4 regions of the Saccharothrix mutabilis subsp. mutabilis genome follow, and region 1 is predicted to be linked to each of the others. Evidence: riboswitches for the same ligand, from Rfam matches in the RefSeq annotation. Region 1 holds a riboswitch; each other region holds the start of a gene.

Evidence for each region. Region 1 has a riboswitch for cobalamin ahead of ABD126_RS35760 (CbtB-domain containing protein). Riboswitches for the same ligand answer to the same signal wherever they lie in the genome.
Region 2: linked by a shared signal. The riboswitch ahead of ABD126_RS09750 (peptidase) and the one ahead of ABD126_RS35760 (CbtB-domain containing protein) in region 1 are both predicted to bind cobalamin.
Region 3: linked by a shared signal. The riboswitch ahead of cobN (cobaltochelatase subunit CobN) and the one ahead of ABD126_RS35760 (CbtB-domain containing protein) in region 1 are both predicted to bind cobalamin.
Region 4: linked by a shared signal. The riboswitch ahead of ABD126_RS03945 (FecCD family ABC transporter permease) and the one ahead of ABD126_RS35760 (CbtB-domain containing protein) in region 1 are both predicted to bind cobalamin.

Annotation. Positions count from the first base shown of each region.
Region 1 covers NZ_BAAABU010000030.1:79,548-84,469, forward strand. The annotation lists gene metH (methionine synthase) at 1-509, shown strand, start outside; gene ABD126_RS35750 (HAD family hydrolase) at 535-1,200, shown strand; gene ABD126_RS35755 (CbtA family protein) at 1,275-2,027, opposite strand; gene ABD126_RS35760 (CbtB-domain containing protein) at 2,039-2,224, opposite strand; cobalamin riboswitch at 2,256-2,431, opposite strand; gene ABD126_RS35765 ((2Fe-2S)-binding protein) at 2,736-3,398, opposite strand; gene ABD126_RS35770 (LysE family translocator) at 3,418-4,026, shown strand; gene ABD126_RS35775 (GNAT family N-acetyltransferase) at 4,055-4,922, opposite strand, start outside.
Region 2 covers NZ_BAAABU010000003.1:464,803-469,724, forward strand. The annotation lists gene ABD126_RS09745 (hypothetical protein) at 1-751, opposite strand, end outside; gene ABD126_RS09750 (peptidase) at 748-2,070, opposite strand; cobalamin riboswitch at 2,161-2,302, opposite strand; gene ABD126_RS09755 (cytochrome P450) at 2,374-3,642, shown strand; gene ABD126_RS09760 (DMT family transporter) at 3,711-4,661, shown strand; gene ABD126_RS09765 (S8 family peptidase) at 4,776-4,922, shown strand, end outside.
Region 3 covers NZ_BAAABU010000001.1:52,479-57,400, reverse strand. The annotation lists gene cobN (cobaltochelatase subunit CobN) at 1-3,175, opposite strand, end outside; cobalamin riboswitch at 3,206-3,345, opposite strand; gene ABD126_RS00250 (hypothetical protein) at 3,352-4,359, shown strand; gene ABD126_RS00245 (precorrin-8X methylmutase) at 4,356-4,922, shown strand, end outside.
Region 4 covers NZ_BAAABU010000002.1:40,847-45,768, forward strand. The annotation lists gene ABD126_RS03935 (S8 family peptidase) at 1-1,176, shown strand, start outside; gene ABD126_RS03940 (3-isopropylmalate dehydrogenase) at 1,415-2,455, shown strand; cobalamin riboswitch at 2,544-2,676, shown strand; gene ABD126_RS03945 (FecCD family ABC transporter permease) at 2,764-3,786, shown strand; gene ABD126_RS03950 (heme ABC transporter ATP-binding protein) at 3,786-4,550, shown strand; gene ABD126_RS03955 (ABC transporter substrate-binding protein) at 4,547-4,922, shown strand, end outside.

The sequences.
Region 1 (4,922 bases):
CCCGGTTCACCTTCCCGCGCCAGAAGCGCGACCGGCGGCTGTGCCTGGCGGACTTCTGGCGGCCACGCTCGGCGGGCGAGGTGGACGTGATCGCGTTCCACCTGGTCACGATGGGCCGGCCGATCGCCGACTACGCTGCCGAGCTCTTCGCCAAGGACTCCTACCGCGAGTACCTGGAGGTGCACGGCCTGGGCGTCCAGCTCACCGAGGCGCTGGCCGAGTACTGGCACCGCCGCATCCGCGAGGAGCTGCGCTGGCCCGACGGCGGGTCGGTCGCGGCGGAGGACCCCGCGGACGTGGAGGAGTTCTTCAAGCTCGGCTACCGCGGCGCCCGCTACTCGCTGGGCTACGGCGCGTGCCCGAACATGGAGGACCGGGTCAAGGTCGTGGACCTGCTGGAACCGGGGCGGATCGGGGTCGAGCTGTCCGAGGAGCTGCAACTGCACCCGGAGCAGTCGACCGACGCGTTCGTGGCGCACCACCCCGAGGCGAAGTACTTCAACGCGTGAAGGCGTACCTGTGGAGAGGGGCGGCATGACCGTCGAGGCCGTGCTGTGGGACATGGACGGCACCCTGCTGGACTCGGAGAAGCTGTGGGACGTCCCGCTCTACGAGTTCGCCGAGAAGCTGGGCGGGTCGCTGTCGTTGGCGACCCGGCAGGCGATGGTCGGGTCGAACGTGCCGACGACCATGGCGTTGCTGTTCGCCGAGGTCGGCGTGGTGCCGACGCCGGAGGAGACGGCCGACGGGGCGGCGTGGGTCCTGCGGCGCACCGAGGAGCTGTTCCGGGCCGGTCTGCCGTGGCGACCGGGTGCGCGGGACGCTCTGCGCGCGGTGCGTGCTTCCGGCGTGCCGATGGCGCTGGTGACGTCAACGGAACGCGGTTTGACCGAGGTCGCGCTGGACACGATCGGCCGCGAGCTGTTCGACGTGACCGTGTGCGGCGACGAGGTGGAGGGCCGCAACAAGCCCCTACCGGACCCGTACCTGAAGGCAGCACGCATGCTCGGCGTCGACGCTGAGCGTTGTGTGGCGATCGAGGACTCGCCGACCGGTGTCGCTTCGGCGGTGGCGGCGGGTTGCACGGTCCTGGTCGTGCCGTGCGACGTGCCCGTGCCGGCGGGGGAGCGGCGGATCTTCCGCGACTCCCTGGTGGACGTGGACCTGGAGCTGTTGGCCTCGCTGCCCGGCCGGGTCTGACCCCTCCGAGCCGGGCCTGACAGTTCCGACCCTGGGCGGGTGCGGCATCCCGCACCCGCCCGGAGCCGTTCCGCTCAGGCCGCCAGGGCCGGGGACTTCGCCGTGGCTTTGCGGACCGACGGGTCGATCAGCAGGCCGAACACCACGCCCAGGCCGAGCCAGAGGGTGGCCGTCTCCGCCAGTGACGCGAGGCGGAAGTCCCACAGGACGTCGCTGGGCATGTCCGCCGGGATCGCGTCCGGCGGCGCGGGGAAGGCCAGCAGGACCACCACCACGCCGGCGATCGCCGCCAGGGCGACCACCGTCGAGCGGACCGGGGCGGCCAGGTGGGTCAGGCGGGACGCCAGGAAGCTCGCCCCGTAGACGACCGCCAGGCCGGCCGCGATGACGCCCAGGTAGAGCACCGTCCGGTAGTCCACCGTGTCCGGGTTGCCCACCGCCGGCGGGTTGGCCGGGTACTTCACCGCGGGCAGCAGCGCCGCCGCGCCGAACGCCGCCGCGGCCAGGGTGACGCTCCGCGTGAACGGCGGGCGGTGGACCAACCAGCGGCGGGCGCCAGCGTAGGCGGTGGCGAACAGCGCGCCGATCGCCAAGCCGACGATCACCGCGGCCAGCACGCCGCCGACCAGTTGGGTGCCACGACCGAACAGCTCACCGTGGTCGTGTCCTGCTTCCGCCGCGGGTTCCGCGGCGGCACGCGCCTCCTCGACGGCCAACGCCGCCCGGATGGGCACCTCCACGACGACGAGCCCGACGAGTCCCGCCAGGAGTCCGGCGATGCCGCCCGCGCCGATCCCGCGCAGCAGCACGCCCTTGTACGTGGTCATCGGTCGGTTGCCTAGTGGCACGGGACGCCGAGCGCGTGGCGCCCGTCGTGGAAGAACTCGTGCAGCGACTCGGCGGCGTGGCCGAGCGCGATGCCGTTCTCCTGCAGGACGAGCCAGGTCACCATCAGCGCGACCAGCGCGACGGCGTAGGCCCACCGGGGGATGGGAAGGGAAAGGTGGTGCGCGGGGCTCGTCATGACGGCCTCCTCCATACCTCGTGGAAGGTCAACAACACTTCGCGCCGCAGCCGGTCTCCTGACTCCCGGATCGACACCGTCCCCGCGTCTTCCCAGCCGCACCGTGCGACCAGTGACGTTCTCGGCGGGTTGGCTCCCCGGTCACAGTGGCGAGGACCGCGCCGGATTCCCACCGGCTTCCCGTCCACTGCGGCGCTGGAACCGTAAAGGTCCACTCCGTCCCGGCACAACCGACCAGACGAGTTGTCATTCACCTCACGTCCGCAACGCCCGGTGCGCCACAGCGGCTAGGCGTGGCGTTCGGGGCAGGCGCGAACGGGCCGCTCGCGGCTTGGGGCGGGCGGAAGGGGCGCTGGTCGGCCGGGGCGGCGCTGGCCGGCCGGGTGAGTTGGCAGTTCGCGGGTGGGCCGCTTGCGCCCGGCGGGGCCGCGCGCGCCGGTTGGGCCGCGTTCGCCGAGTGGGCAGCCCACGCCCAGCCAGCCGTGCGCCGGGTGGGCCGCGTGCGTCGCGCTCAGCGGGTGGGGAGGGGGCAGTCGCCGCAGGTTCCGCCGCCGTCCAGGCGGTAGTACAGGCAGCAGCTCCGGCGGCGGAAGGCCACTTCGCCGGGGAACGGGATGAAGTCGCCCGTGCCCTTGAGCGGTGGTTCGGAGAGCAGGTGTTCGCCTACCGCCACGCAGTGTTCCGCCGGCGCGGTGCCGCTGCGGGCGACCGTTTTCAGCGCGCCGGCGATCGAGGAGGCCGCGTTGCCCCACAGCAGCCCGCGCGCCACCGGCACGACCGCTCGCACCGCCTCGACCACCGGTTCCAGCGACTCCGCGATGCCCACGCCCGGGTCGGCTCGGTCGATCCGCACCCGCAGCCCGTCCGGGCCGTAGTGCCACCACAGGTTGCCGGGGCGGATGTCGGGCGCGACTCCCTCGACGGCGTGGGCGGCGGCGGTCGGGCAGAGCAGGCGCGCGGTGTAGCTCAGGAAGAACAGCGATGCCGCCACCCGCCGCTCGCCCGTCCGGTAGCGCTCGGCGATGGCGTCGAGGGTGCGGGGGAGCGCGGGACCGTCGAGCAGGTCGGCGCCGGGGAGCCAGTCGTCGCTGGGACGGCCCAGGTCCAGGGCGAAGAACGGGCTGAGACCGCGGACCCGGCGCAGGGTGGACAGCACGGCGGCGAAGTCGGACACGTGTCCTAGTCTGCCGCCCGTGGACGCACTGGGGCTCGGACTCACCTTCGGCTTGGCGGCGAGCATCAGCCCCGGTCCGCTGTTGGTGCTGGTCGTGACGTCGGCGCTGCGGTCGGGATGGCGGGCGGGCGCGTTGGCGGCCTGTGCGCCCCTGCTCTCGGACGCGGTGGTGGTCGGCGTGACCGTTCTCGTGCTCGACCGCCTCCCGGCGCGGGCGTTGGGCGTGCTCGGGGTCGTGGGCGCGGTGTTCGTGGTGTGGAGCGGGGTGCGGACGGTGCGCGAGGCCCGGACCGCCACCCTCGACGGTTCCGGCGAGGCCGGCGGTGACGCCCTGCGCCGCGCCGTGCTGGTGAACCTCCTCAGCCCGCACCCGTGGGTCGCCTGGGCCACCGCCCTCGGACCGCTGACGATCACCACGTGGCGGGCGTCGGCGGGCGCGGCGGTGGCCCTGCTGGTCGGCTTCTACCTGATGTTGATCGGCGGCAAGGTGGTCATCGCGGTCCTGGTCGCGCGCGGCCGGCGCCGGTTGGGCGACACCGGTTACCGGCGCGCCCTGACCTGCGCGGGCGTGCTGCTCGCGTTGGCGGGCGTGGCGCTGGGTGTCGAGTTCGCCGGCTACGGCACCTGACCGACCCGAACGCGGGACCGGGTGTCGATCAGGGCATGTAGAAGGTCATGAGGTCGGAGCGGACCGGCGGGAACAGGGTCTGCATCAGGTCCGCGTTCGGACCGGGGTAGACGTCCGGCTGACGTGCGGTGAGGCCACGCAACCCGTGCGGGCCGAAGAGCAGCGACGCCAGCATGTCCGGCGCCACGCCGCACCCGCCCACCACACCCGGCGCCTGCATGGTGCTGCCCGCGACCACCGCACCCACCTCGCCCGCCTGGTACGGCAGGCGCACGTGGGAGCGGTAGAACGACACCACCGCCTCGCCCTCCGCGTCGGCGAACGACGACTTGGCCAGCCGCCGCCCGAACACCGGACGCAGGTGGTCCAGCAACGCCACCGGGTCGGGGACGCGCACGTAGTACGAGTTCGCCTCCTCCGGCGCGGGACCCAGGAACGGTTCCAGCGCCTCGCCCGCGACCGTGCCCGGACGCTCGTTCGCCGTCGTCGCACCGGTGTGCGCCAACAGCGCGCGCACCGCGCCGGCCTCGGTCGCCGCGACCTCGGCCAGGCGCACGCCCTCGTCCGGCGGCGTGGAGCGGCCGGTGCCGACCGGCACGCCGTCCCGTTCCACCAGCCACTGCGTGCTGCCGTCGCGCGCGATCAGCCACCGCCACAGGCCGGGCGAGTGCGGCATCGACAGGTCCGCCCGCGCCTGCTCGGCCTCCTGGAGCCGGTGCAGGGCCGGGATGTCGTCGAACGTCGCCTCGCGCACGGTGTAGCCGTCGGCGGACGCCGTGCCCACCACGGGCCGGACCGGTGCGATGGGGATTGCGTACGTGTACCCGAACAGCCGGTAGAAGTACGGGATGCCCAGCATCACCTGCACGAGTTGCCCACGCGCGGCGGACCGCTCG
Region 2 (4,922 bases), on a different contig from region 1:
CGACCGGCACGCCACCGCCCTCCGACGACTGCCCGGCTGTCGGCACCACGCTCGCCGACGCCGCGCCGGGGCTGGTCGGCCGCCCGGTCTCGCTCGCGGAGGTGGCGGGGGTCGGACCGGTCGCGGTGGTCTGGCCCGCCGCGGCGTCGCTGCTCGTCGGTGCGGGCTGCCCGGCGCTCGGTTGCCCGGTCGGCTGCCCGGCCCCCGGCTGGTTCGGCGCGGGCTGGCCCGGCGGCTGTGGCTGCGGCTGCGGTTGTGGCTGTGGCTGTGGTTGAGGTTGTGGCTGGGGAGCGGGGGCGGGTGGGGCGGTGCCGGGCTGTCCGCCCGCGCCGAAGGCCCACCCCTCGACACTGCCGGGCGCGGGGTCGTAACCCGACGCGCCGGCGCTGCTGTAGCTCCACGACCCGCCGGGCGTGCCGTGCCAATAGGACCAGTAGGCCGTGTTCGGCGCGGCGTTCGCGCACTGGTCACTCTCGGGAGCCCCGTTGATCCGGCACACGAACCCGGGCTGCCGGCTGGCCAGGTCGAAGGCGAACCCCGCCCCGCCCAACGCCGCCAACCCGCTGGCCGGGTCGCCCGGAGCGCAGCCGGTCCGCACACCGCCGCCCAACGACCCGAAGTCCACGACCACGGTCACCCCGGAACACCCCGCCGCCGACGCCGGGACGGGCGCGCCGAGCAGCACCAACCCCAGCGCCACCAGCGGCGCGGACCACCGGGGGACCACCGGCGGCGCGAGTGGCAGCCTCATCGGCGGACAGGGGCGACGCGGCGGCGGCCCAGCACCAGGGCCAGCGCGCCGGCGACGACGAGCAGCGTGCCCAGCCACAGCGCGGGCGTGACCGGCACACCGGTGCGGGCCAGCACCTCGGGCTGCTGCGCCTGCGGGCCGGCCGGCGCGGGCGGGGTCGCGACCTCCGTGGCCGGGGCGGTGCAGTCGAGCACGGGCGCGGCGGCCTTCGCCCGCGCCGAGGTCAGGGTGGCGAAACCGGTGCCCACCAGGCCCAGCACGGCCTGCGCGGTGGCGCGGTTGGCGTTGGCGGGGGAGAAGCCCTTGGCGTCGTAGGCGATCGCGCCCGTGTTGGCGTCGCCGCAGCCGACCTGGAGCGCCCTGAGGTAGGCGACCGCCTTGTCCGCGGCGGCCGTCGAGCCCGCCACGCGCAGCGCCTGCGCGGCCAGGCCGGTGGTGTTGGCGTTGGTCGTGGTGCCCGCCTCACCCTTTTGCAGCACGTCGATGAACCCGCCGTCGGCCTGCTGCTGCTCGACCAGCCACTTCACGCCGGCGGCGGCGACCTTGGCCGGGTCGGTGGCCTCCTTGGCCGGGTCGGCGGCGTCCTCGGCCGGGTTGGCGGCGTCCTTGGCCGGGTCGGCGGCGTCCTCGGTCGGGTCGGCGGCGGCCCGCTCGGCCGGGTTGACGGCGAGGAGGGCTTGGACGGCCATCGCGGTCGCGTCCACCTGCGGCACGCACGTGGCCGCCGCCAGCTCCAGCGGGAACCCGCCGCCGGGGCAGGCGCTCTTCGCCAGGTAGTCCACGGCGGCCTCGGGCGCGGTGCCGTGCCGCTCCAGCGCGAGGACGGCGAAGGACTGGCTGAAGCCGTTGCTGTAGTCGCCGGGGTAGGGCGACTTGTCGGAGAACCGGCCCGACGGCGTGAGCAGCGAGTTCAGCCCGGCGATCAGGTCCACGCCGCCGAACGCGGTCGGGTCCTCGCCCCGGACCTGCGCCGTCAGGGCCAGCTTGGCGTAGGCGCCGGCGTAGGAGGTGTCCTTGGGGTCGCCGAGGTAGCCGGGCAGCACCGCGGGCTTGGCCAGCCACGCGGTCGCCTTGAGCGCGTTGTCCTCGGCGACGCCAGCGGCGGCGAACGCCAGCACCGCGTCGATCGTGCCGCCGTGGTCGGGGTAGAGCTTGCCGCCGTAGTCGACCTCGAACCGCTCGCCGTCGACCAGTTGGCGGGCCAGCCAGCCCGCGCCGGCCCCGGCGGGTGAGGTCGTGACCTGTTCGGCGTAAGCGGGGGTGGCCGCGAACACCGACAGCGCGGCGGCGGCGACGGCGGCGGTCCGTCTGATCGACATGGTGCGACCTTTCCGGGGGTGGACGTGAGCGGACCCCGGACAGCCGTGAGACGACCCCCAGGCTCCGACCCGCTGACCTCGACGGGTGTCTGGAGCGTTGCGCGCATGGCAGGCGTTCGGGCTCGTCCGGGTGGACCTACCGTTGCGGGTCAGCGCCGGACTTCGACCGGCTTCCCCCGCACATGCGCGATTGCAGATCGTCTGTCAGACGACACAGCGTGTCAATCCGCCTGTAGCGCGATGCTCCTCACCCTCTGCAACCGTTACCGTCGGTCGATCAATCCTGGGGAAGAGGGGTGTGGGATGGCGACTCTGGCGTCGGTGCGCGACGGCCTTGTGGCGTGGGTCGCACGGCGTTCGATCACGCGTTGGGTCATGGGGAGGATCGGTTCACGCGCGTTGTCGCTGCTCCCGGACCGGGCGCTGGTGCCGTTGAAGCGCGACGGGGTGGTTCCCGTGCCCGAGTTGGAGCGGATGCGCGAGTCCGGCCCGATCCACCGGCTCCCGGTGCCGTTCGGCGTCCGGGTGTGGTTGGTCACGGGCCAGGACGAGGCGAAAAAGGTGCTTTCCGACACAGACGCGTTCAGCAACGACTACGCGCGGCTGGGTGCGGCGGTGGGGCGGGTCGAGCAGACCCCGGGTGGTCTCGGGTTCGCCGACCCGCCGGACCACACGCGGCTGCGCAAGCTGCTCACGCCCGAGTTCACGATGCGCCGGCTGGCGCGGCTGGTGCCGCGCATCGACGAGATCGTGACCGAGCGGCTGGACGCGATGGAGGCCGCCGAGGGGCCGGTGGACCTGGTGCAGGAGTTCGCGCTGCCCATCCCGTCGCTGACGATCTGCGAGCTGCTGGGCGTTCCGTACGAGGACCGGGCGCGGTTCCAGGAGTTGGCGGCGGCGCGGTTCGACCTGTTCGGGGGTGCGACGCAGGCGCTCGGGGCGATCTCCGAGTCGCTGAAGTACATGGAGCAGATCGTCCGGCGGGAGCGGAGGAACCCGGGTGACGGGCTGATCGGCATGATCATCCGCGAGCACGGGGACGAGGTCAGCGACGAGGAGCTGGCGGGCCTGGCCGACGGCGTGCTCACCGGCGGGTTCGACACCACCGCGAGCATGCTGGCGCTGGGCGCGATCGTGCTGATGAGCGACCCGGAGGCGCGGGCGCGGATGGCCGACGACGACGCGGCCGTGGGCCCGGTGGTGGAGGAGCTGCTGCGGCACCTGACGGTGGTGCAGGTGGCGTTCCCGCGCTTCGCCAAGCACGACATGGTCATCGCGGACACGCCGATCCAGGAGGGTGACGTCGTGGTGGTGTCGCTGGCCGCGGCCAACCGCGAGGGCCTGGACAAGCTCGACTTCGACTCGGCGCGGAAGGTGTCGCAGCACCTGGCGTTCGGCTACGGCGCGCACCGCTGCGTCGGGGCGGAGCTGGCGCGGATGGAGCTGCGGGCCGCGTACCCGGCGTTGCTGCGGCGGTTCCCGCACCTGCGGATGGCCGCCGAGCGACCGCCGTTCCGCACGGCGTCCATCGTGCACGGTGTGGAGGCGCTGTGGGTCCACACGCGACCGTGAAGTAGCGCTTAACGCGACTCAAGAAGCCTTCACTTTTTCTGATGGGTGCCGTGGGGCACCTTGAAGGCATGACGAGTCGATCGGTGTTGCGGACGGGCGTCCTGGCCCTGCTGTGGGGGTCCTGCTTCCTGTGGATCGAACTGGCCCTCACCGGCCTGACGCCCGTCCAGCTCACCGTGATCCGCTGCGCGCTGGGCGCGGCGGTGCTGCTCGTGCTCGCCCGCGCGGGCGGTCAGCGGCTGCCGCGCTCGCCGCGCACGTGGGGGCACCTCGCCGTGGCGGCGCTGTTCTGCAACGCCCTGCCGTTCGCGTTGTTCGCGATCGGGCAGCAGAGCGTGGACTCCGGGGTCGCGGGCGTGATCAACGCGACGACCCCGCTGTGGTCGCTGCTCATCGGCCTCGCGTTCGGCCTGGACCGGGACCTGCGGCCGGTCCGGTTGACCGGGTTGGCGCTGGGCTTCGCCGGCGTGGTGCTGATCTTCGCGCCGTGGCAGCGGAACGGCCTGATGAGCCTGGGCGCGCTGGCGCTGCTCGGCGCGGCGGCCAGCTACGCCGTCGCCTTCACCTACATGGGCCGCCACCTGGTCGGCAAGGGCGGCCCGATGGCGATCTCCGCCGCCCAGTTGACCGCGGCGACGGCGTGGAGCGCGCTCGCCCTGCCCACCTCGGGTCCGGCGCACCCCAACGTGACCGCGGTCGTGGCGGTGGTCGTGCTCGGGATCTTCGGCACCGGGGCGACCTTCGTCCTGAACTACCGGATCATCGAGGACGAGGGTCCGACGGCCGCCGCGACGGTCGGCTACCTGTTGCCGGTGGTGTCCGTGGCGCTGGGCGCGATCGTGCTGGGCGAGCCGCTGACGGTCCGGATCGTCGTCGGGATGGCGGTAGTCCTCGCCGGCGTCGCCATGACCCGCCTGGCGGCTCCCAGGCGGCCACAAGACGGGTCCGGTCCTCACCAGTTGCCGGTTATGTCCACTCAGCGTGAGCGTGGCGGCGGCTATTCAGTGGATGACCGTTGACCGGCGGTGAGACGCTGATCAGGCTGCTGGGTTGAACCCCGGACGAGTGAAAGTCCGCTCCGTCAACCCTGCGGCGGAGCGCACGCGTCCGCGGGTGACCCGAGGAGCCGATCAGTGCGCCCTGCCATCAGAACACTCGCCGTCCTCGCCTCCGCCGCGACCGCCGCCACCATGGCGACCGGTCTCGCGAACGCCGAGCCGCACCAGGCGCGGATCGTCACCGCCGCCGCGACCGCGACGGCCACGCCGATCAAGGACAGC
Region 3 (4,922 bases), on a different contig from region 1:
TGGCGACCATGCCGCCGTGGTACTGGAAGTAGTCGTCGGAGTCGGCGATGTCGTGCTCGCGGGTGTCGATGTTCTTGGCCGCCACCGCGATCCGCTTGTACGCGCTCTCCATGTCGGTGCGCGCCTCGACGCCGTCCAGCTCGCGGCCGTAGGCGTAGCCGCCCCACACCGCGTACACCTCGGCGAGGTCGGCGTCGTCGCGCCAGTTGCGGCTGTCGATCAGCGGCAGCAGGCCCGCCCCGTACGCGCCCGGCTTGGAGCCGAAGATGCGCAGGGTGGCGCGGCGGCGGTCGCCGTGCTCGGCCTCGGCCGCTTGGGCGTGCGCCCGGACGTAGTTGTCCTCGGCGGGCTCGTCCAGGGCGGCGACGAGCTGCACGGCGTCGTCCAGCAGGGCCACCACGTGCGGGAACGCGTCGCGGAAGAAGCCCGAGATGCGGACCGTCACGTCGACGCGCGGACGGCCCAGCTCGTCCAGCGGGATCGGTTCCAGGCCCGTGACGCGGCGGGACTGGTCGTCCCACACCGGCCGGACGCCCATCAGCGCGAGGACCTCCGCGATGTCGTCACCGGCGGTGCGCATCGCGCTGGTGCCCCACACCGACAGGCCCACCGACGGCGGCCACTGCCCGTCGTGGTCGGCGCGGTAGCGCTCCAGCAGGGACTCCGCCATGGCCTGCCCGGTCTCCCAGGCCAGCTTGGACGGCACCGCCTTGGGGTCCACGGAGTAGAAGTTGCGGCCGGTCGGCAGCACGTTCACCAGGCCGCGCAACGGGGACCCGCTCGGCCCGGCCGGGACGTACCCGCCGTTGAGCGCGTGCAGCGTGTTGGCCAGCTCGTCGGTGGTGCGCGCCAGCCGCGGCACGACCTCCAGCGCGCCGAACTCCAGGATGCGCGCCACGTCCTCGTCGTCGGTCAACGTCCGCGCGGCGGCCGGGTCCCAGCCGGCGTCCTCCATCGCCTGCACCAGCGCGCGGGCCTCGGCCTCGACGGCGTCCACCGAGGTCCGGGTGGAGTCCTTGAGCCCGAGGGCCTCGCGCAGGCCGGGCAGCGCGGCGACCTGGCCGGCCCACATCTGCTTGGCCTGGAGGATCGCGAGCACCAGGTTGACGCGGGTCTCGCCGGTCGGCGGCTCGCCCAGCACGTGCAGGCCGTCACGGATCTGGACGTCCTTGACCTCGCACAGCCAGCCGTCCACGTGCAGGATCAGCTCGTCGAACTCGGCGTCGTGCGGCCGGTCCTCGATGCCCAGGTCGTGGTCGAGCTTCGCGGCCTGGATCAGCGTCCAGATCTGGGCGCGGATGGCGGGCAGCTTCGCCGGGTCCATCGCGGCGATGTTGCCGTGCTCGTCCAGCAACTGCTCCAGCCGGGCGATGTCGCCGTAGCTGTCGGCGCGGGCCATCGGCGGCACCAGGTGGTCGACCAGGGTGGCGTGGACGCGGCGCTTGGCCTGCGTGCCCTCACCCGGGTCGTTGACCAGGAACGGGTAGACCAGCGGCAGGTCGCCCAGCGCGGCGTCCGGGCCGCAGCCGGCGGACAGGCCGACGGCCTTGCCGGGCAGCCACTCCAGGTTGCCGTGCTTGCCGACGTGCACGACGGCGTCCGCGCCGAACTCCGACTCAAGCCACCGGTACGCGCCCAGGTAGTGGTGGCTCGGCGGCAGGTCCGGGTCGTGGTAGATGGCGATCGGGTTCTCGCCGAAGCCGCGCGGCGGCTGCACCATGACCACGACGTTGCCCGACCGCAGGGCGGCCAGCACGATCTCGCCGTCCTGGTCCCGGGAGCGGTCCACGAACAGCTCGCCGGGGGCCTGCCCCCAGTGCCGCTCGATCTCCTCGCGGGTCTCGTCGGGCAGCGTGGCGAACCACTCGCGGTAGGCGGAGGCGGCGATGCGGACCGGGTTGCCCTGGACCTGCTCCTCGGTGAGCCAGTCGACGTCCTGGCCGCCGGCGGCGATGAGCGCGTGGATCAGGGCGTCGCCGTCGAGGTCGGCGACGCCGGGCAGGTCGTCGCCGATGTCGTAGCCGTTGTCGCGCAACGCCTTGAGCAGCCGCACGACGCTGGCCGGGGTGTCCAGGCCGACCGCGTTGCCGATGCGGGAGTGCTTGGTCGGGTAGGCCGACAGCATGACGACGATCTTCTTGTCGGCGTTGGGGATGTGCCGCAGCCTGCCGTGCCGCACGGCGATGCCCGCCACGCGCAGCGCGCGCTCGGGGTCGGCGACGTAGACGGTCAGGCCGTCCTCGTCGATCTCCTTGAAGGAGAAGGGGACGGTGATGATCCGGCCGTCGAACTCGGGGATGGCGACCTGCGTGGCGGTGTCCAAAGGGGACAGTCCGTCGTCGTTCTCGTCCCACGCGGCGCGGCTGGAGGTCAGGCACAGCCCCTGGAGGATCGGGATGTCCAGCGCCGCGAGCGCGCCCACGTCCCACGCGTCGTCGTCGCCGCCGGCGGACGCGGTGGCGGGCTTGGTGCCGCCGGCCGCGAGCACGGTGACCACGAGGGCGTCGGCCTTGCCGAGTTCGGCGAGCAGCTCGGGCTCGGCGGTGCGCAGCGACGCGCAGTAGACCGGCAGCGGCCGGCCGCCCTTGGCCTCGATCGCGTCGCACAGGGCGTGCACGAACGCGGTGTTCCCCGCCACGTGGTGCGCCCGGTAGTACAACACCGCCACCACGGGACGCCGCGACAACTCCTCCGGCGACAAGGCGGCCGAATCGTCGGTGGTCGGTGCGACGATCGAAGCGGGGGCCGGAGGCCGCTCCAGCACGCCCCAGTTCGGCGCGGCGGTCGGCGGGTTGAAGCCGAAACCGGTCAGCAGGACGGTGTCGGACAGGAAGTTGAACAGCTCCGCCAGGTTCGCCGGACCGCCGTGCGCCAGGTAGGCGTGCGCCTCCGCGCACACCCCGCCCGGCACGGTGGACAGCTCCATCAGCGGGGCGTCCGGGTTCTGCTCACCACCCAGCACCACGACCGGGCGCGGGCCGGCCAGCAGCCAGTCGAGGCCCTCCTCCCACATCCGGCGACCGCCGAGGATGCGCACGACCACCAGGTCCACGCCCTCGACCAGGGCGGGCAGGTCGTCCACGGTGAGCCGGGCGGGGTTGCCCAGCCGGTAGTCCGCGCCGCTCGCGCGAGCGGACAGCAGGTCGGTGTCGGAGGTCGACAGCAGCAGGATCACGTGCGGGCTCCATCCCTCGGGGGTCCTCGCCCCAGGTCGTAGGGGACGGCGGGCGGAGTTCCTGACTCCCGGGCTCGCACCCGGTCACAGTGGCGGGACCGCGCCGGACTCGCACCGGCTTCCTCCTGTTGCTTCGCCGTTCGGGGACAACCCTAACGGGCGTTAGCATCCAGCCCATGCCCCAGGAGCGTGAACGACCCGACGCGTGCCCCGGCGCCGTCGACGTGCACCAGGCGGCCGACGGCGGCCTGGCGCGCGTCCGAGTGCCCGGCGGGACGCTGTCGGCGGCGCAGTTCGACGCGCTGCGCGGTGCCGCGCTGGAGTTGGGCGACGGGGCACTGGAACTGACCTCGCGGGCGAACGTGCAGATCAGGGGCTTGCGGCCGGGCGCCGAGCACGTCCTGGGAGCGCTCCTGGCCGACATCGGCCTGCTGCCCTCGCGGACGCACGAGCGGATGCGCAACATCATCGCCGCGCCGCTGGAGGACAACCAGGGGTTGGTCGACGGGATCGACCGCGCGCTGTGCGCGGTGCCGGAGTTGGCCGACCTGCCGGGGCGGTTCCTGGTCACGGTGGGTGCCGGGGTCAGCGGGCTGGGCGGTGACATCGGCCTGGTGGGTGACGCGTTGTTCCTGGCCGGAACCGATTCCGGGCTGCGCGTGACCGATGCAGTGGCGGCCGTGGTGACGGCTTCCCGGTTGTTCCAGGAGATCCGCGGCAGCGCCTGGCGGCTGTCCGAAGTGGACTCCGGTGTGCGGAAGATCACGGACGCCCTGGGCGCCCCGGTACCCGGGAGGATTCCCCCGACTGTGACTCCGGTCGCACCCGGGGTGCACGGCGACGTCGTCGTGGCGGGTGTGCCGTTGGGTCGGTTGGACGCGCGGCTGCTCGCCGGAGTGCCGGTGCGGATCACGCCGTGGCGCAGCGTGGTGGTGCCGGTCGGGGCGGACACCACGGGCCTGTTCACCTCGTCGGATTCGCCGTGGCACGGGGTGAGCGCGTGCACCGGGCGGCCGGGGTGCGCGAAGTCGCTGTCGGACGTGCGGGCGGACGTCACGGCGTGGATCGGCACGCCGCACGCGGGCCGGGTGCACTGGTCGGGCTGCGCGCGGCGGTGCGGGCGGCCGGCGGGGGACGTGGTGGAGTACGTCGCGACCGGCGACGGGTACGAGGAGATCAGGTGACCAGCTACATCAAGGACGGCGCGGAGATCTACCGCCAGTCGTTCGCGACCATCCGCGCCGAGGCGGACCTGACCGGGCTGCCGGCGGACGTGGCGCGGGTCGCGGTGCGGATGATCCACGCCTGCGGCATGGTCGACCTGGTCCGGGACATCGCCCACTCCCCCGGCGTGGTGGCTTCCGCGCGGGCGGCGCTGCTGGCCGGTGCGCCGATCCTGTGCGACGCGCAGATGGTGGCGGCGGGCGTGACGCGCAAGCGGTTGCCCGCGGACAACGAGGTGCTGTGCACGTTGTCCGACCCGCGCGTGCCGGGCCTGGCGGCGGAGCTGGGCAACACGCGCAGCGCGGCGGCCCTGGAGCTGTGGGGCGACCGGCTGGCGGGCGCGGTGGTCGCCATCGGCAACGCGCCGACGGCGTTGTTCCACCTGCTGGACATGGTGGCCGCGGGCGCGCCGAAGCCCGCCGCCGTGCTGGGCGTGCCGGTCGGGTTCATCGGCGCGGCGGAGTCGAAGGACGCGTTGGCGGCCAACGACCTCGGCCTGGAGTACCTGGTCGTGCGCGGGCGT
Region 4 (4,922 bases), on a different contig from region 1:
GTCGACTACACCGTCGACTACCAGGCGCTGACCACCATCCCGGGCGTGCGCTACGAGCTGTCGCAGAAGTCGGTGCGGCTCAGCCCGCGCGGCGTCGCGCGGGTCCAGGTCACGCTGAAGATCGACAAGCCGGGTGACCTGCGCAAGACGGTCGACCCGACGATCGAGGCCACCCACCTCGACGTGCCGCGCCAGTTCCTGGCCGACGCGTCCGGCCGGGTCGTGTTCACGCCGAAGAGCGGCAGCACGGTCCCGCTGCGGGTGCCGGTGTACTCGGCGCCGAAGCCGGCCGCCGACATCAACGCCCCCGACCGCGTCACCTTCCGCGGGCCGGGCACGCAGTCGGTGCTGAACCTGACCGGCCGCGGCGTCAACCAGGGCGCCTACCGGTCCCTGGTGAGCGTCCTGGAGTTGCAGCAGACCTCGCCGAAGCTGCGCGAGTGCCGCCGGTCGGTGACGACCAACTGCACGCTCAACGACACCGCCAAGGGCGGCGACCTGCGGTACGTGGGCGTCACGTCCACCGCGCCGCTGGCCAAGCAGCAGGGCGCCCCGGAGCAGGCGCTGCTCGCGTTCGGCATCGCGACCTGGGGAAACTGGTACAACCTGGGCAACAACACCATCCCGTTCGTCGACATCGACACCACGGGTGACGGCACGCCGGACTACGAGGTCTACGCCAACAAGCTGACCGACACCGACCTCCTGGTCGCGGTCACGGTGGACCTCAAGACCGGCCAGACCGTCGACATCCAGGGCGTGAACGGCCAGTTCGGCGACGTGGACACCAACGTGTTCGACACCAACGTCGTGGTCCTGCCGGTGCTGCTCTCGGCGCTGGGCATCGACGTCAACGCCAACACGTCCCGCATCACGTACACGACCGGTGTGGCGGGCTTCTACGTCGCGCCGGGCACGACGAACGGCCTGGTCGACTCGATCGACACGCCGGCGTCGTTCGACCCGCTCAAGCCGGGCCTGTGGGTGCAGGGCGGCGGCGACGCCGCGCTGTCCTACCTGGCGCGGCCGGGCACGGCGCTCGTGGTGAACCGCGACGCCGAGGCCCTGGCGACCGACGGCTCCGACAGCCTGCTCGTCCTGCACCACCACAACACCACCGGTGACAAGGTGGACGTGGTCAAGACGCGGGTCCGGACCTCGTCGCAGGTGTCGTGACGTAGGACCCGGGGTTTAGCCCACTCTGGCCGGTCGGGACTGCTCCCGACCGGCCAGAGCCGTTTAAGACCATCGGGTGACGGCCGATCGGGGGCACTGAACCGTTCGGGTGTCCCGCAGTACGGGAGAAACGGCCACAGAAGGGTGTTCCGAGTGCGGCGAACGGGGTGTCGACCGGTAGCCTTTCGCAAAGGAAACTAGTCCCGCGCAATGGGACTGATACCTGGGAGGTGTGTGGATGCGGCTCGCAGTGATCCCAGGAGACGGGATCGGGCCCGAGGTCGTCGCCGAGGCCCTGAAGGTGCTCGGTGAGGTCGTTCCAGCGGCTGAGATCACCCGCTACGACCTCGGCGCGGCGCGCTGGCACGCCACAGGTGAGCTGTTGCCGGAGTCGGTGCTGGGTGAGCTCCGCCAGCACGACGCGATCCTGCTCGGCGCCGTGGGGGACCCGTCGGTCCCCAGCGGCATCCTGGAGCGCGGCCTCCTGCTCCGGCTGAGGTTCGAACTCGACCACCACGTGAACCTGCGCCCGGCCCGGCTGTACCCCGGGGTGCGCAGCCCGATCGCCGACCCGCCGGAGATCGACATGGTGGTCGTGCGCGAGGGCACGGAGGGCCTGTACGCCGGCAACGGCGGGCTGCTCCGCAAGGACACCCCGCACGAGATCGCGACCGAGGTGTCGATCAACACGTCGTTCGGGGTCGAGCGCGTGGTCCGGGACGCCTTCGCCCGCGCGGCCAACCGGCCCCGCAAGCACCTGACGCTGGTGCACAAGACCAACGTGCTGACGCACGCGGGTTCGCTGTGGTCGCGCGTGGTGGAGGAGGTGTCGTTGCAGCACCCGGACGTGACGGTGGCCTACCAGCACGTGGACGCGGCGACGATCCACCTGGTCACGGACCCGGCGCGGTACGACGTGATCGTGACCGACAACCTGTTCGGCGACATCCTGACCGACCTGGCGGCGGCGGTCACCGGCGGCATCGGTCTCGCGGCGAGCGGCAACCTCGACGTGACCCGGCGCAACCCGAGCATGTTCGAGCCGGTCCACGGCAGCGCCCCGGACATCGCCGGCCAGGGCATCGCCGACCCGACCGCGGCCGTCCTGAGCGTCGCCCTCATGCTGGACCACCTGGGCGAGCACGAGGCGGCCCGCCGGATCGAGGCGTCGGTGGCCTTCGACCTGGCCACCCGCGACCACTCGTCCCCCGGCGCCACCTACGCGGTCGGCGACCGCCTGGCGGCCCTGGTGAGCAGCAACGCCCGCGCCGGCGCCTGACCGGAACGGCACTTTCCACCGAAGGCCGCCCCACTCCCGGGGCGGCCTTCGGTTTTCCCGCGCTGCCCACGGCCACCACCCTCCCGCGATCACCGCGCCGCCCACCCCGTAGGGTCGGGCCAGTCACCTGATGGGGGAAGCCGGTCGAAATCCGGCGCTGACCCGCAACGGTAGGCCCGACCAGGGCGAGCCCGATCACCCGCAGGTGGCCGTTGTGCTCCTTACTCCTGCCGTGGTCTGCGGGACGGATGCGCGGGTCCTCGCCGCTGCGTTCCGCACGGCCACCTGTCCGGAAGGTCGAGGTGGCCATGACGTCCAAGCTCTGCTGGGCGCTCGGCTCCGCGTTGGCCCTGTCCATCGTCTGCGGTGTGGCGCTGGGGCCGGTCGGGGTGCCGTTCGACGATGTCGTGCGCTTGCTGCGGGCGGGGGTCACCGGGGGCACGATCGGGGCGCGGGACGCCGGGTTCTACCGGATCGTCTGGGACATCCGCCTGCCCCGCGTCCTCCTCGCCGCCGTGGTCGGGGCCGGGCTCGCCGTGGTCGGGGTGGCGATCCAGGCCATGGTCCGCAACGCCCTCGCCGACCCGTACGTGCTCGGCATCTCCAGCGGCGCGAGCGTCGGGGCCACGGCGGTCGCGACGACGGGCCTGTTCGCGTCGCTGGGCGTCTACGCGCTCTCCACCGCCGCCTTCCTCTCGGCCCTCGCCGCGATGGCGCTGGTCTACCTCGCCGCCCGCAAGAACGGCCTCACCCCGCTCCGCCTCGTCCTCACCGGCACGGCGTGCGCCTACGGCTTCTCCGCCATCGCCATGCTGCTGGTCTTCCAGTCCCCGCGCGGCGAGGCGGCGCGCGCCGCGATGTTCTGGTTGTTGGGCAGCCTCGGCGGGGTCACCTGGACGTCCCTGCCGGTGGCCGCCGTGACCGTCGCCGCGGGCACCCTCTACCTCCGGACCCAGGCCAAGCGCCTCAACGCCATGTCGATGGGGGACGAGACCGCCACCACCCTCGGCGTGGACGTCGCCCGCCTCCGCAAAGCGCTCTTCGTCGTGACCGCCGCGATGACGGGCGTGCTGGTCGCCGTCAGCGGCGCGGTGGGGTTCGTCGGGCTCATGCTCCCGCACCTGGTCCGCCTCGCGGTCGGCGCGGACCACCGCAAGGTGCTCGCCGTCGCACCCCTGGCCGGCGCCTGCTTCCTGATCTGGGTGGACATCGCCGCCCGCCTGCTCGCCGCCCCCGAGGAACTGCCGCTGGGCGTCATCACGGCCGCGCTCGGCGTGCCCTGCTTCGTCTTCCTCATGCGCGGTCGCGGTTACGTGTTCGGGGGCCGCTGATGGACGTCGTCCTCGACCGGCTCGCCGTCGACCGCATCCTCCACGACGTCACGCTCACCGTCGGCACCGGCGAGGTGCACGGCATCGTCGGACCCAACGGCAGCGGCAAGTCCACCACCCTGCGGTGCGTCTACCGGGCACTCAAACCGACCACGGGCGTCGTCCGCCTCGGCGGCACCCCGCTGGACCGGATGCCGGTCAAGGAGTCCGCCAAGTCCCTCGCCGCCCTCACCCAGGACAGCCACGTCGAGTTCGACTTCACGGTCACCGAAGTGGTCGCCATGGGCCGCCTCCCGCACCAGACCGGGTTCGACCGGGAAACCGCGCGAGACCGCGACATCTGCGCCGAAGCACTGTCCCGGATGGACGCGGACCACCTCGCCGACCGCAGCTTCCTCAGCCTGTCCGGCGGCGAGCGGCAACGCGTGCTGATCGCCCGCGCCCTCGCCCAACAGCCCGAGGTGCTCGTCCTGGACGAGCCCACCAACCACCTGGACATCAGCCACCAGCTCGCCGTGCTGCGCCTGGTGCGCTCCCTGGGCACCACGGTCCTGACCGTCCTGCACGACCTGAACCTCGCCGCCGCCCACTGCGACCGCCTCCACGTGCTCCACGAGGGACGCGTCCACACCAGCGGCACCCCTCGGGAAGTCCTGACGGGCGAGGTCCTGCGCGAGGTCTTCCGAGTCGAGGCCCACGTCGTCCCGCACCCCACGAGCGGGGTGCCGCAACTGCTGTTCGAACACTCGGAGGTCGGTTCGTGAAGAGGCTCGTCGCGCTGGTCGCCCTGCTCGCCACGGGGTGCGGCGCCACGGTCGCCGCGCCGGAGGGCGGCGGCACGGCGGTCACGGTGGAGAACTGCGGCCAGAAGGTCACCTACGACCGCACCCCGGCGAAGGTCGTCACCAACGACACGGGCATCACCGAGATGATGTTCGCGCTCGGCCTGACCGACCGCATGGCGGGCTACGTCGTCGGCGACAGCCAACAGGGCGACATCGCCGGTTCGCCTTGGAAGGACGACTACGCGAAGGTGCCCAAGCTGTCCGAGGAGATCAGCAAGGAGGTCGTCCAGGGCGCCGGCGCGGACCTGGTCTTCGCGGGCTGGAACTACGGGTTCTCCGAGAGCACCGGGT